DNA from 2 places in the Streptococcus sp. UBA4344 genome. Region 1 is predicted to be linked to the other one. Evidence: predicted binding sites of a transcription regulator. Region 1 holds the regulator's gene; the other holds the start of a gene.

Region 1 (8,159 bases):
TTTCTCAGACTTACACCAAAGAAGACAAATTATACGTTCCTTTTGTCGTTGCAATTAATAGTTCAGGAGAAGTCAAAGTTCACGTTGGTACAGTCGATGACCACGATGCCACTAAGGATAAAATGACTAAAGATCAAGAACAACGTCTAGTTAAAATCCTAGATAAAATGATTGCATTTAGTCAAAGCTGAAAGATAAAATACGCCAATTCGTTTTTACGAAAAGGCGTTTTTGTTTTTTAGTTCATACTCATATATAAAATTCTTCATAGAGGAGTTTTATTCCTCGATATGAATACTCAAAGTATCAGTGTCAATGCTTGCTTGTGCGCCGATAGTGATTGTAAAGAGTGGCTGAGTGTGGGCAAAATCAAGGTCATACATGACAGGAATGGTTTTAAGAAGTGGGTGCTTGTCTAGGATATAGGTTAATATTTCGGGTGTCATCTGGCATTCCTTTGGGAAGCGTCCGATAAGCACCGCTTTTGGATTGGGGTAAGCTTGTAAAATGGCTGCTAAATTGCGATCAAAATCATGATAGTCATCTTCTTCTGCCTCTTCTAAGAAAAGGACATAATCGTTGACTTGAGGGGCGTAAGGTGTTCCGCGAAGCAGTCCAAAAGTAGATAAATTTCCACCAATAATGGTGCCAGAAGCTTTCCCTGCGTTGTAAATTTTCCATTCTGTTGGCATAAAATGACGTGGTTGTGTTGGGTCATACCAAGGGTCGCTTGACCACTCTTGACTTGGAACAAGGTCATAAGCTGATTTTGTCATGGCGTTTAACCAAGCCTTGCTCTGGTAATCTTGACCTTCTTTCATTTTAAAACTAGAATATGACGGTCCCATGTAAGTGTGGTTTCCAGTTTTAGCAAAAATAGCATTCAAAAAAGCTGTCGAATCCGAATACCCACAGATGATTTTAGGGTGTTTGGCAATTAAGTCGTAGTCAAGATAAGGCAATAGTTCGTTAGAATTAAAACCACCAATCGTAGCCAGAATAGCATCAACAGAGTCATCAGCAAAAGCAGCGTGCAAATCAGCAACACGGCTCTTGATTGAAGAAGAATAGAGCATATCAGATTCTAAGTAATGTTCTGAAAATGACACACGAAATCCTAGATTTTCTAACGTTTCTTTGGCAGAAAGATTGGCTTCAAATCCACCCAAGCGAGCAATTGAATCTGACGGACTGAGTACGCGAATGTGACTGTTAGGACTTAGTTTTTTCATAAAACACCTCCAAAGATTTTTAGTATTATAGCATAGATTGTTGAAATTTCAAGGGTAAAGCCGTGAATTCTTTTATTTTCATAATCCTCTTTCAGAATTTCACGAATTAGGCTTGACGAGCTTATTATTTTAGGGTAAAATATTATCTGTTATGGCGGTATAGCCAAGTGGTAAGGCACGGCTCTGCAAAAGCTTGATCGTCGGTTCAAATCCGTCTACCGCCTTTATATAATGTGTTTGCACACAAAAAAGCCCGATTCTGTCGGGCTTTTTTTGTGTGTGGAAAATTTACTGTTAAAATGATGGGGTGACTATTGTTGTAACCTTGATTATAAATTTGGTAGATATAGATATGATAACAAGCTTTACAGACTTACGACGAAGTTATAAAATAATAGTAAAATGTATATTTGATTATAATTGTCAGAATCATATGTTGGATAATATATCTGAAGTGCTTTTTGAAAGAGGAGAGTTATGAAACGAGGTAAAAAAGTTTTCTTGGTTACACTTACTATTTTTTTGTTAGTTGCTTGTTCTCGACAGACAAAATCTATAAGCGATAGTTCTTCTACAAGTAATGTAGTCGAGGAGAGTAGCTCAGCAACATCTTCTGTAGAACAAGAGTTGTCAGAGGAAGAACATCTGGCAATGGCTAAGGAGCAGTACCAAGTAGTCTTTGATGATTATCAGATAATATCTGATTTTAGAATTAATAATGGAACAGATGGAGATTATTATATATTATTAAATCAGGTGACAATTCCAAAGGATATTAATGCTCTTGAGAATGCTGTTAATTCTATAGATAAAGAATATTACACATTTTATGATATAGATGGTAATGGTCAAGAGGAAATGCTTATCGGCACAAGTCAGAGTGATGGTTCAATTTATTTGAATGCCACTTATTACTTGAAAGATGGAGACTCTCCAACTCTATTAGCAGAAAGTTACGTTGGTTCAGGCTCTGCCAGAGCATCTCATAATCTGTACACAGATGGTACAGTTTTAACGTTTAACTGGTCACCTGCCTCAGGAGATGCCACAGGTATTTTGTATCAATTACAAGATGATAATTCAGAAGCAATTATTATTGATGAACAGAGTGGGTTTAAAATTCCAAGCTCAAACCCTAGTGAAGTGTTTGGAAAAGCAGATGATTTGCTTCTTGATGTTGAACAATTAGACTGGCATAGTTTTGAATTATATTCTGCTCCTCTTACTAATCCTTCACCTTCAAAATCACTATCTGACCTTGTTGTTGGTGAGTGTCTTTTGCTACCTAGTGAATTAATTGGAACTTGGGAAGCGAACTTTAATTCAGATGGTTTTCATCCCTATAAAATTAGTGTTCATGGTGATGGAAGCTTCTATTCAGAATATGATAATAATAGTAGTTCCAGTGGGGGTATTCAGCGAGTTAAAAAAATTGCCGAAAATACCTATGAATTCGTCGGAGGAGATGTGAGTGGCTTTGGTATGTCAGGAGTTGGCGGTGTAGATCCAAATGGCAGTAAGTTAAGATTTGGATTTACCTTGAAAGATAATATGTTAATTCCTCAGAGTTTTTGGGTTAAAAATGGTGTTGCTGATTTGAGTAATTTGGATACGAAGAGTACCTACTCTAAGAAATAAGTAGTGCCAAAATACTTTAAAGAAAAGCTTTTTTAAAGTCGCATTTGACTTGTCAAAATGGGGCTTTTATGGTAAACTATAATAGTTGTATTATGCAACAAATACTCATTCTGGATGTATTGTGGATCTGTTGCTCTTTTTGAGTGGGTTTGCAAGATGAAGTCTGGAAGAGGAAAAAAACATTTTATAAAGGAGAAACTACTCATGGCAGTAATTTCAATGAAACAACTTCTTGAAGCTGGTGTTCACTTCGGTCACCAAACTCGTCGCTGGAACCCTAAGATGGCTAAATACATCTTCACAGAACGTAACGGTATCCACGTTATCGACCTTCAACAAACTGTAAAAATGGCTGACGCAGCTTACGAATTCGTTCGTGATGCAGCTGCAAACGACGCTGTAATCTTGTTTGTTGGTACTAAAAAACAAGCTGCTGACGCTGTTAAAGAAGAAGCAGAACGTGCAGGTCAATTCTACATCAACCACCGTTGGTTGGGTGGAACTCTTACAAACTGGGATACTATCCAAAAACGTATCGCTCGTTTGAAAGAAATCAAACGTATGGAAGAAGATGGAACTTTTGAAGTTCTTCCTAAGAAAGAAGTTGCTCTTCTTAACAAACAACGTGCTCGTCTTGAAAAATTCTTGGGCGGTATCGAAGATATGCCACGTATTCCAGACGTAATGTACATTGTTGACCCACACAAAGAACAAATCGCTGTTAAAGAAGCTAAAAAACTTGGTATCCCTGTAGTAGCTATGGTTGATACTAACGCTGATCCAGATGACATCGATGTTATCATCCCAGCTAACGATGACGCTATCCGCGCCGTTAAATTGATCACTTCTAAATTGGCTGACGCTGTTATCGAAGGACGCCAAGGTGAAGATGCTGACGCTGATTTTGCAGCAGAAGCACAAGCTGATTCAATCGAAGAAATCGTTGAAGTTGTAGAAGGCGACAACGAATAAGATTTAGAGGCTTAACAGTCTTTGATATGCTTTAAAACGGGGCAGAAAGCAAACCGCTCTGTCTCGTTTTTATTATTTGGTAAACAAAAAAATCCTGGAGGACATAAAAATGGCAATTACTGCAGCTCAAGTAAAAGAATTGCGTGAAAAATCAGGTGCTGGTGTCATGGACGCTAAAAAAGCACTTGTTGAAACTGACGGTGACATGGAAAAAGCAATTGAATTGCTTCGTGAAAAAGGTATGGCTAAAGCAGCTAAAAAAGCTGACCGCGTTGCTGCTGAAGGTTTGACTGGTACTTACGTTGACGGTAACGTTGCAGCAGTTGTTGAAGTTAACGCTGAAACTGACTTCGTTGCTCAAAACGCACAATTCGTTGAATTGGTTAAAGAAACAGCTAAAGCTATTGCTGAACAAAAACCTGCTAACAACGAAGAAGCACTTAAAGTTACTTTGGCTTCAGGTGAAACTTTGGAAGCAGCTTACGTTAACGCTACAGCAACTATCGGTGAAAAAATTTCATTCCGTCGTTTCGAAGTTATCGAAAAAACTGATGAACAACACTTCGGTGCATATCAACACAACGGTGGACGTATCGGTGTTATCACTGTTCTTGAAGGTGGCGACGAAGCTCTTGCAAAACAAGTTTCAATGCACGTTGCAGCTATGAAACCAACAGTTCTTTCATACAAAGAACTTGACGAACAATTCATCCACGATGAATTGGCTCAAATGAACCACAAAATCGATCTTGATAACGAATCACGTGCAATGGTTAACAAACCAGCTCTTCCACACTTGAAATTCGGTTCTAAATCACAATTGTCTGATGAAGTAATCGCACAAGCTGAAGAAGATATCAAAGCAGAACTTAAAGCAGAAGGTAAACCAGAAAAAATCTGGGATAAAATCATCCCTGGTAAAATGGCTCGCTTCATGCTTGACAACACTAAAGTTGACCAACAATACACACTTCTTGCACAAGTTTACATCATGGACGACAGCAAAACTGTTGAACAATTCCTTGATTCAGTAAACGCAAAAGTTGTTACTTTCGCACGTTTCGAAGTTGGTGAAGGTATCGAAAAAGCAGCTAACGACTTTGAATCAGAAGTTGCAGCTACAATGGCAGCAGCTCTTAACAAATAAGAATAGCTTGCTAAATTAAAAGAAGATCACTAAGTGGTCTTCTTTTTTGTTATAAATAAAGAGGTTGGGTGTCCCAGCCTCCATTTTGTAAGTTCTTAAGATAAAGCACCTAATCCGAGAACAGTCAATGTTCCCATGATTAATCCAGCAAGGATAACGCCTAGCATAACCGCTATGACACTACGTTTGAAGTCCCAGTCAAGGATTGAAGCAGCAAGTGTACCTGTCCAGGCTCCTGTACCAGGAATTGGAATACCTACAAAGAGAAGAAGCGCGATAAAGACACCTTTGTCCCCAGCGGTATCGGCAAGTTTTTTCCCACCTTTGTGACCTTTTTTCAAGCACCAAGTAAAGAAACCACCAATAATAGGTTTATCAGCACCCCATTCTAAGACACGACGTGCAAAGAAGAAGATAATTGGTACGGGAAGCATGTTCGCGACAACACCGATAACGAGTGCTTGCCACATTGGAATACCAGTTGCAATAGCATAGGGTACAGCACCACGAAGTTCAACGAGTGGTACCATAGCAATCAAAAATGTAATAATATAGTTCATTTACTTGAAACCTTTCATTTGTTACAAAGTTAATTGTATCTTATCTCTTAGGCAAAGACAACTAAAATCTGTTGTAATGGAAAATACTGTTGATAAAATGAAACCGTTGTCGGTTATAAAGCACGAGAAAAGCTTGTTAGGAAGGCTCATTTGGTGTATTTTCGTTTATAAATAGTGATATTTTTGTTATAATGATAGTCAGTTATAGTCAAAGAGAGTCCATCTTGAAATGGTCTTTAATCTTGAAAAGGAGGAAGCTAATGGCAAAAAATACATCTGATAGTATTGAAGAATACATCAAGCAATTACTTGCCCAATCAGGTATTGCTGAGATTAAGCGGTCAAACTTGGCAGATGCCTTTCAAGTTGTTCCTAGCCAAATTAACTATGTGATAAAAACACGTTTTACAGAAAGTCGTGGCTATACAGTCGAAAGTAAGCGTGGTGGCGGTGGCTATATTCGCATTGCTAGAGTGCGTTTTTCAGATCAACACCAAATGTTTGACAATCTTATGGCAAATATCGGTGAACGAATTAGTGAGCAAGTCTTTACGGATTTGATTCAATTACTTTTTGATGAAAAAATTATTAGTGAACGTGAAGGAAATCTGATTTTAGCAACAGCTACTGATGATGTTTTAGGCAAAGATGCTCCAGCCATTCGAGCACGTATGTTGCGAAAAATCTTACAAAGATTAGATAGAAAAGGATTCCATTTATGAGTGAATATTCAATGAAAATGCAGGAGGTTTTCAGTATCGCCCAGTACCAGGCGGCACGATTTGAAAGCCCATATCTAGAAAGTTGGCATGTACTTTTAGCCATGGTAGCTGTTCATGATTCAGTGGCAGGATTAACATTTGCTGAATACCAAAATAAGATTGCTTACGAAGAGTATGAAGCAGCAGCGGTATTGGCACTTGGAAAATCACCTTTGAGTGATGTAAAAAATGTTCAATTTTTGGAGCAATCAAAGGCTCTTAAAGATGTGTTAGCTTTTGCAGAATCTATTTGCAAAGTGACTGGTGGCACAGAAGTTGGGACAGAACATGTTCTTTATGCGATGTTGCTTAATTTAGATCTATTTGCCACTCGTTTATTAGAAGTTGCAGGGTTTAAAAATAAAGAAGACGGTGATTCAGCACGTTTACTTGACTTACGTAAGAGCTTAGGACGTAATGCAGGATTTACTAAAGAAAAAATCAAAGCTATCCATGACCTTCGCAAACCGAAAAAGGCATCAATGGGCGGAGCTTTTTCTGAAATGATGAAACCTCAGTCAACAGCGGGAGAATTATCTGATTTCACACGTGATCTGACTGAAATGGCTCGTCAAGGGAAATTAGAACCAGTTATTGGTCGTGATAAAGAAATTTCACGTATGGTTCAAGTCCTTAGCCGTAAAACTAAAAACAACCCTGTCTTGGTCGGTGAAGCTGGTGTTGGTAAAACAGCTCTTGCTTATGGTTTGGCACAACGAATTATTGATGGTGAGATTCCATACGAACTTCAAGACATGCGTGTTCTAGAACTTGATATGATGAGTGTTGTGGCTGGTACGCGTTTCCGCGGTGACTTCGAAGAACGCATGAATCAAATCATCTCTGATATTGAAGAAGATGGTCACATCATTTTATTCATCGATGAAGTGCACACTATTATGGGATCTGGTTCTGGAATTGATAGTACTTTAGATGCTGCTAATATTTTAAAACCAGCTCTTGCACGTGGGACACTTCACATGGTTGGTGCGACAACTCAAGAAGAATATCAAAAGCATATTGAAAAAGATGCTGCGCTTTCTCGTCGTTTTGCTAAAATCACCATCGAAGAACCAAGTGTTGAAGATGCTTATCAAATTTTACTTGGGCTTAAGAAATCTTACGAAACTTTCCATAATGTGACGATTTCTGATCAAGCTGTGTTGACGGCTGTTAAAGCTGCACACCGTTATTTGACAAGTAAAAATCTACCAGATTCAGCTATTGATTTGCTTGATGAAGCTAGTGCAACTGTTCAAGGTTTGGTTAAAAAAGAAGCCCCAGAAGCTCTTACAGCTGCAGATAAAGCTATTTTAGAAGGTGATTTCAAATTAGCTACAAAATTGCTTAAAGAGTCACGTAAGAAAGTGACACGTAAACCAACAGCTGTGACTGAAGATGATATCATGGCAACACTTAGTCGTTTGTCAGGTATTCCTGTTGAGAAAATGACACAGGCTGACAGCAAGAAATATTTGACGCTTGAAAAAGAGCTTCACAAGCGTGTGATTGGTCAAGATGCTGCTATTTCAGCGATTAGCCGAGCAATCCGTCGTAATCAAGCAGGTATCCGCACAGGAAAACGTCCAATTGGGTCATTCATGTTCTTGGGACCTACTGGTGTTGGTAAGACTGAATTAGCTAAAGCTTTGGCTGAACTTCTCTTTGATGATGAATCAGCACTTATTCGTTTTGATATGTCTGAGTACATGGAAAAATTTGCGGCTAGTCGTCTTAACGGAGCTCCTCCAGGATACGTTGGTTATGAAGAGGGTGGCGAATTGACTGAAAAAGTTCGTAACAAACCTTATTCAGTCCTTCTTTTCGATGAAGTTGAAAAAGCTCATCT
Region 2 (8,159 bases), on a different contig from region 1:
AATGATTTTCTTTCAAAAGGAAAGGAACACCACTAGCAACTGTACCAAAACCGAGCAAAGCAATTTTTATTGACATTTTATTCTCCTTAGTAAGTAATTTTCGAACGGAAAAGTGATTTTTACAACCAGCACTTCCTAAAATAAAAACATTTTCTACATTATACCATAAAATTATTCAGAATTTACAGAAAAATAACGAAGTCTAAAAATCTTTCCCTAATTTAAGGTAAATTCTTTCTTTTGTACTAAAAAAACAGTACAATAGAAACAGATTTTGTTTCAGGGGAGATTTTCATGAAAAAACGACACAAACACGAGAAAAAAAGTAAAAAATCACTCTTACTCGTCAATATTATTCTATTTTTAGCCTGTATCATAGCTGGCGCCATACTCTTTTTCACACTAAAAGAGAGTCATTCGATTCTATCAGCAGAAAAAACTGAACAAATCTCAAAAAAATCAGATCAACAAACGTCAACCACTCCTTCTACCGAGCAAACTTCAGTAAATCAAGCTAATGACAATAATAGCGAAGTTAACTGGGTTCAGCAAGATTCTGACGTTTCTCTTCCAATTCTAATGTATCACGCCATTCACGTCATGGCTCCCGAGGAAGCTTCAAACGCTAACCTTATCGTAGATCCGACAACCTTTGAAAGCCACATCAAGCGAGTTTCTGACGAAGGATACTATTTTTTAACTCCTGAAGAAGCTTATAAAGTTCTAACAGAAAATGTTCTTCCAAACGGAAATCCTAAAATCATTTGGTTAACTTTTGATGACAGTTTATGGGATTTCTATGACAATGCTTACCCCATTTTAAAAAAATATAAAGCCAAAGCAACTAATAACGTTATCACAAGTACTGTCGGAAATTCTGCTAACTTAAGTCTCGACCAGATGCTTGAAATGAAAGGACAAGGGATGTCTTTCCAAAGTCATACTTCAACCCACCCAGACTTATCTGCTAGTGATGACAATACTCAAAAAACAGAAATGTCCGATGCCAAAAGCTACCTTGATAACAACTTATCACAAGATACCATAACAATCGCCTATCCTGCAGGACGTTATTCTGATACCACTCTTCAACTCGCTGGTGAACTCAACTATAAGCTTGGTATTACAACAAATGAAGGAATTGCTGATAAAAATGACGGTTTACTATCATTAGATCGCATTCGAATTTTACCAGAAACAACAGCAGATAGCCTTATGGCAAGTATCAACCAATAAAAAAGAGCCTCAGTAAGGCTCTTTTTAGTCAATTTTTCATTAATGATTTGTTTTTCGAAACATTTTGATTAAACTATAAATGATATAAGCTAAATTTCCTAAAAACAAAGCTGACCACAGATAGACAAAAAGTTTCTGATGGTGCTCAATGTTATAAATAATGGCAACTAAATAAATTACCAGATAAACCAATGACATAACTGGAAATAATTTCTTACTTTGCTGCATAACTTACTCTCCCTTTGACTCGTCATATCATAACACAATTTTAAGACGCTGTCTATATCACCAATGATTTTTCAATAAGTCTTTACATTCTAATTGAAAGAGCTATCCTCAACATTTAATACGTTTACATTTTTAGAAAACGTTTTAGAGTTAAGTTCTTTTCCCAGACTTTAACAAGAGAGTGCTATAATAACCTTAACTAATACTCAGATCCATTTCCCATTTTTGCTCAAAAAGAAAGGATTATATTATGGTATGTGGTAAAGTTAAACAAATTAAAAATACAAAAGACAGATTGTTTTACGCCCTCATCTGCCTGATGAAAGATAAGAAGTTCGAAGAAATCAAAATTAAAGACATTCTCGAAATCTCCCAAGTTTCAAGAAGAACCTTTTATCGTCACTTTGCCAATAAACAAGAACTCTTAAATTACTATTTTGAAAAAGTGATTAATGAGTATTTAAAAGAACGGCAAAACTTCGCCCAATCTGATATTTTTGATGAAATGCTTGCTGGCTCACTAGAATTCTGGTATCGTAAACGCAAAGTCTTATCAATATTAATCAAGCACCAACATTTTGATCTTTTCTTTCAAAAATTTGATAGCCGAACCAGAAAAATATTTGATAGTATTACTTTACCTTGGTTTGCTTATAATGATGATGTCGCAAAAATCAACTATGCAGTTGAATTTATCGCTGGAGGTTATTATAATATTCTCAGAACTTGGCTTAAAAAAGAAAATCCTGAGAAACCTGAAGAAATTACCCAAGATGTTAAACAACTCATTATTAAATTAGCTAAATTCTTTGATCTAAATCCACAAATCGAAAAACAAGAACTCTGATAATTTCAGAGTTCTTATCTTTTTTAGTAATATTAAAACACTTGATGTAGCATGACTAAAATGAAAATCAACACGATCAATGATATGATCTGAATGAATTTGATTTCACTTGCTAAAAGTATGGGATAACTTCTCAGATTAGTCTTTTTACGATACCATTTTGACCAAAAAATCCCTGCCTCTCCAAGGATAAAAGTAAGAAATGGATAAATAAAAAATTTAATCCTACTTTCTTTACCAACCATTAAACCACTATTAAAATGAAGTGCATCTTCTTCTGGTGAAAGTAGAACAAAGGCGATAGTTACTAGAAATATAACACCATATAGCAACCTAACATACAACGAGAATCTCTTCATCTGACTTCTCCTAGCAAGTACTGTTACTCAAATTTTAGTCTTCCACTTCACAATTGTCAACAAAAAACCACCAGTCAATTGACTAGTGGTTCTGTTTTATTAAGCTACTTGAGTAGTTACTCTATTATTTAAGAGTGATTGAAGCTCCAGCTTCTTCAAGTTTAGCTTTGATTTCTTCAGCTTCTGCTGTAGCAACGCCTTCTTTAACGTTAGCAGGTGCACCATCAACAAGAGCTTTAGCTTCTTTAAGACCAAGACCTGTAACTTCACGTACAGCTTTGATAACAGCAACTTTTTTGTCACCAGCTGAAGTCAATTCAACGTCAAATGAGTCTTTAGCAGCACCAGCGTCTGCAGCACCAGCAGCAGCTACAGCTACAGGAGCAGCTGCAGTTACACCAAATTCTTCTTCGATAGCTTTTACAAGATCGTTCAATTCAAGGATTGAAGCTTCTTTAATTTCAGCAATAATGTTTTCAATGTTCAATGCCATTGTAGATTCCTCCAAAAATATTAATGTTTTATTAGATAATTGTTTGTAGCCTTAGGCTACCATACGCATTAAGCAGCGTCGTCTTCTTTGTTGTCTGCAACTGCTTTGACAGCAAGTGCAACGTTGCGAACTGGCGCTTGAAGTACAGAAAGGAGCATAGAAAGAAGTCCTTCGCGGTTTGGCAATGATGCAAGAGCAGCGATTTCTTCTTTTGAAGATACAGCGCCTTCGATTGCCCCACCTTTGATTTCAAGTGCTTCAGCATCTTTAGCAAAGTCACTAAGAATTTTTGCTGGTGCAACAACATCTTCGTTAGAAAATGCTACTGCAGATGGTCCTACGAAAAGATCTTTCATTCCGTCAAGACCTGCTTTTTCAGCTGCACGAGTCAAGATTGAATTTTTGATAACTTTAAATTCAACACCGTTTTCGCGAAGATTACGACGAAGAACTGTATCTTGTTCAACTGTAAGACCACGTGAATCAACAACAACGATAGATGCAGCAGCTTTCATTTTTTCAGCAACAGCATCAACTTGTTCAGCTTTTTTAGCAATAATTGCTTCACTCATTAGTTTTACCTCCGTTATTATTTTTGGGCTAGGTACAAAAAAAATTCGCACCTAAACCTAGACACGAAAGTACAAATACGTTATTTCATCATTACGTTTTGTGCCTCGGCAGGAATATTACGAGCACGGCTCCCCTGCTGTCTTAGGTCAGTTTCATTACAAAACCTTAATCATTATAACTTAGATTCTAGAAGGTGTCAACACTTTTTGATTATTTTTTATTAATTTTTTTATTTTTAAGATTTTCTACTATTAATTAACAGGAGCAAAATACTTTTGTTTATTTCAACCCATCCTCTTACAATCATGCTATAGTATCATTATAAAAAATATCAAACGCTTACTAATTAAAAAAGTCAGATTTTTTGCGCATAAATCTTTGACTTTTACTGACCAAAGGTGTATTATATCCTCAGAAGGTGATTGATAGGAACAATTGATAGTTCTCTTTAAATACGACCTCTCTACTCCGATATGTAAAGACTAAAGAGAAACTACCTTCAATCTTCCAAATCGTACAATAATATCATTTGGAATAATCTTAAAAATGAAAAGAGGTAATAACATATGGCAAACAATCAATTTTACGGAAGAGATCCTTTTGGAAGCATGGATGATATCTTCAATCAACTAATGGGAAACATGGGAGGCTATAATTCAGAAAACAAACGCTACCTTATCAATGGGCGCGAAGTGACTCCTGAAGAGTTCGCTCAATACCGTCAAACAGGTAAACTTCCTGGAAATCCTGAATACCAAGAAGGTACTCCAGCTTCAGCTCCTAAAGAAGATGGCATCTTGGCAAAATTAGGAACTAACTTGACTGAACGTGCTCGTAATAACGAACTTGATCCTGTTATTGGACGTAATAAAGAAATTCAAGAGACTGCTGAAATCTTGTCTCGTCGTACAAAGAACAACCCAGTTCTAGTCGGGGATGCTGGTGTTGGTAAAACAGCTGTCGTTGAAGGATTAGCGCAAGCTATTGTTAACGGTGACGTGCCTGCTGCTATCAAGAACAAAGAAATCATCTCAATTGATATTTCAGGCCTTGAAGCTGGTACACAATACCGTGGTGCTTTCGAAGAAAACATCCAAAACATGATTAAAGAAGTCAAAGACGCTGGTAATATCATCCTCTTCTTTGATGAAATTCATCAAATTCTTGGAGCTGGTTCAACTGGTGGCGACTCTGGTTCAAAAGGTTTGGCTGATATTCTTAAACCAGCCCTTTCTCGAGGTGAATTGACTGTTATTGGTGCAACTACACAAGATGAATACCGCAATACCATTTTGAAAAATGCTGCACTTGCACGTCGTTTCAACGAAGTTAAAGTTAACGCTCCTTCTGCTCAAGACAGCTTTAACATCTTGATGGGTATTCGTGACTTGTACGAAAAACACCACAATGTTATTCTTCCTGATAACGTTTTGAAAGCAGCTGTTGATTTCTCAATTCAATACATTCCACAACGTAGTTTACCAGATAAAGCAATTGACTTAATCGATATGACTGCCGCTCACCTAGCTGCACAACATCCTGTTACTGATGTGAAATCTTTGGAAAAAGAAATCGCAGAACAAAAAGAAAAACAAGAAGCCGCTGCCGCTAAAGAAGATTACGAAGCAGCTCTTAATGCCAAAGTGCGTATCGAAGAATTGCAAAAACAAATCGATAATCACACTGAAGACAAGAAAGTTACTGCTACCGTTAATGACGTTGCTGAATCCGTTGAACGTCTAACTGGTGTGCCTGTTTCAAACATGGGCGCAAGTGACATCGAACGTTTGAAAGAATTGGCTAGTCGTTTGAAAGGTAAAGTCATTGGTCAAGACGAAGCTGTAGATGCTGTTGCTCGTGCTATTCGCCGTAACCGTGCTGGTTTTGACGAAGGTAACCGACCAATTGGTAGCTTCCTCTTTGTAGGACCTACTGGTGTTGGTAAAACTGAACTTGCTAAACAATTAGCTCTTGATATGTTTGGTTCAAAAGATGCTATCATTCGTCTTGATATGTCTGAATACTCAGATCGTACTGCAGTTTCAAAATTAATCGGTACTACTGCTGGTTACGTTGGTTATGATGACAACAACAACACTCTTACAGAACGTGTTCGTCGTAATCCTTACTCAATCGTCCTTCTTGACGAAATTGAAAAAGCGGACCCACAAGTTATCACACTTCTGCTTCAAGTTTTGGATGATGGTCGTTTGACAGATGGTCAAGGTAACACAATTAACTTCAAAAACACTGTTATCATTGCTACTTCAAATGCTGGATTTGGTAATGAAGCTTTGACTGGTCAAGAAGATAAAGACATGAAGATTATGGATCGTATCGCCCCTTACTTCCGTCCTGAATTTCTTAACCGTTTCAATGGTATTATCGAATTCTCTCACTTAACTAAGGAAGATTTGAATGACATTGTTGACTTGATGTTGGCAGAAGTCAGCAAGACTATCGCTAAGAAAGGTATTGATCTAGTCGTTAGCGATGATGCTAAAAAACACCTTATCGAAGAAGGTTACGATGAAGCCATGGGTGTTCGACCACTCCGCCGTGTTATCGAACAAGAAATTCGTGATAAAATCACTGATTTCTACCTTGATCACACAGATGTTAAACACCTTAAAGCTGATATGGTTGACGGAGAACTTGTTATCAGCGAAAAATAAGCCATGTAGTGGCAATTCCAACTTTTCTAAGCACTCCTAATCTCCTAATAGCCCAACCTAATTTCCTTAGGTTGGGCTATTTTCTATTATATTATATTCTCATATGGTTTTAACAAGATTTTTCTAAAAATCCCCTAGTACCTTATCATATAAAATGTTACAATAAGTCTGTTGACTCTATTAGAAAGAAGGACATGGTGTGAATGATTTAGAATACATGCCTCAGAACAGTCGTTTTGAAGCAGTCTTACTCGGATTTTTAGGTGGAGTCCTAGATGTCTATTGTCAGATTCAATTTGATACGCTAGTTGCCACTCAAACCGGAAATATTCTTTTTCTTATCGCTGATATCGGTCATAGTTCACTTCATCAAACACTCATCCGTTTCTATTCAGTTTTGTTCTTTTCACTTGGATTTATGTTCGGATTACGTGTACGTGCTAAAGCAAAAACAGCATTTTGGCGTGCCTATGCTATTTTACCGCTTTTAGTTGTAACCATCGCTTTGCCACTATTACCTGAAAATCGTTTGCTATGGGTAATCCTTTTGGCATTGGGTACCGGCTTACTAACCTTGACATTCTCTGGTAGTCAAATTGAATCACATGCTTACTCAATTTTGATGACTTCTGGGAACTACCGAAAAATGATCACAGCATGGCACAATTATCTAACGGTTGAAGAAAAAACAGCTAAGATGAAACGTCAAGCAGTCAACTATTCTTTGGTTGTTGTTAGCTTTATCATCGGTGCCATTTTTGTCGCGATTGTCCACCATTTCATTCAAGTAAGAACTATCTGGATAGTATCGCTCATATTAGCTACTATCATTTATCATTACACAAGTGTAGTTATTCGCTACCGTCTTCAAAAAACAAATATCTAATAAATAAAAGAGACTGGACATTTTTGTCCCAGCCTCTTTTTATTTCAATTTTGTGGCTAATAATTTAATATCTTCAGGTCTTGTTCGACAGCAACCACCAACAACTTTTGCACCTAGTTGGTGCCAAACTTGACTATTTTCACACAAGGTATGTGAATTGTCTGGTAATGATTTCCAAGTCTGTGTTGCCCCGTCATAGATTTCTCCAGAATTTGGATAAGTTACTAAAGGTTTTTGAGAAATTGTACGACTAGCTTTCAACAAATCTGAAATAATCGCTGGTCGGCTACAATTAATCCCAAAAGCAAGAATTTGTTTGCTGCTGTCGCAGAGTTTTGCAACCTCAGTCATTGGCGTTCCATCGGAAATCTTCTGACTATCTTGTGCCGTAAAGGACATGTAAGCTTCCGTATCAGGGAATTCATCTGCTAACAATTCAATCAATGCTTGCGCTTCAACTACATTTGGAATTGTTTCGATAGCTAAAAAGTCACTACCAGCCAGGAGTAAAGCTTTAATACGTGAACGATGAAAATCTTTGAAAGCTTCCTTAGACAACTGATAATCTCCAGTATATTCAGAACCATCTGCTAAATAAGCAGCATACGGACCAACATCACCTGCAATCAAGGGATAGTGACGCTTTGCTTTCTCATCATCAGATAAACTTTGCCAAAAGTTATCACGAGCATTTTTAGCTAAGTCGACTGTCAAAGCAATCGTCTTAAGTGCTTCTACTTCAGATAAGCCATGATCTTCAAGCCCTTGAACAGTTGCCTGATAACTTGATGTTGTTACAATATCAGCGCCTGCGCGCAAGTAATCTTCGTGCAAGTCTTGGATAACTTTAGGATTTTCAAGT

What was found. Region 1 encodes CtsR, which represses protease genes until heat stress. Its sites were predicted from a motif close to TTGGTCAAAAAAGGTCAAANA; they were not measured.
Positions count from the first base shown of each region.
Region 2: a site for CtsR is predicted at 4,112-4,132, ahead of B4D49_RS01805 (ATP-dependent Clp protease ATP-binding subunit). Genes of this name have one in related genera too.

Region 1 is NZ_DGTE01000011.1:10,136-18,294, forward strand. Features, by position in the region: gene B4D49_RS02110 (transporter) at 1-191, shown strand, start outside; gene B4D49_RS02115 (S66 family peptidase) at 279-1,232, opposite strand; tRNA gene B4D49_RS02120 (tRNA-Cys) at 1,386-1,456, shown strand; gene B4D49_RS02125 (hypothetical protein) at 1,710-2,870, shown strand; gene rpsB (30S ribosomal protein S2) at 3,075-3,842, shown strand; gene tsf (translation elongation factor Ts) at 3,952-4,989, shown strand; gene B4D49_RS02140 (COG2426 family protein) at 5,085-5,549, opposite strand; gene B4D49_RS02145 (CtsR family transcriptional regulator) at 5,810-6,271, shown strand; gene B4D49_RS02150 (ATP-dependent Clp protease ATP-binding subunit) at 6,268-8,159, shown strand, end outside.
Region 2 is NZ_DGTE01000009.1:22,582-30,740, forward strand. Features, by position in the region: gene B4D49_RS01775 (homoserine dehydrogenase) at 1-76, opposite strand, end outside; gene B4D49_RS01780 (polysaccharide deacetylase family protein) at 295-1,236, shown strand; gene B4D49_RS01785 (TetR/AcrR family transcriptional regulator) at 1,715-2,311, shown strand; gene B4D49_RS01790 (hypothetical protein) at 2,344-2,670, opposite strand; gene rplL (50S ribosomal protein L7/L12) at 2,795-3,163, opposite strand; gene rplJ (50S ribosomal protein L10) at 3,232-3,735, opposite strand; ribosomal protein L10 leader region at 3,765-3,900, opposite strand; gene B4D49_RS01805 (ATP-dependent Clp protease ATP-binding subunit) at 4,303-6,411, shown strand; gene B4D49_RS01810 (YoaK family protein) at 6,629-7,297, shown strand; gene mmuM (homocysteine S-methyltransferase) at 7,337-8,159, opposite strand, start outside.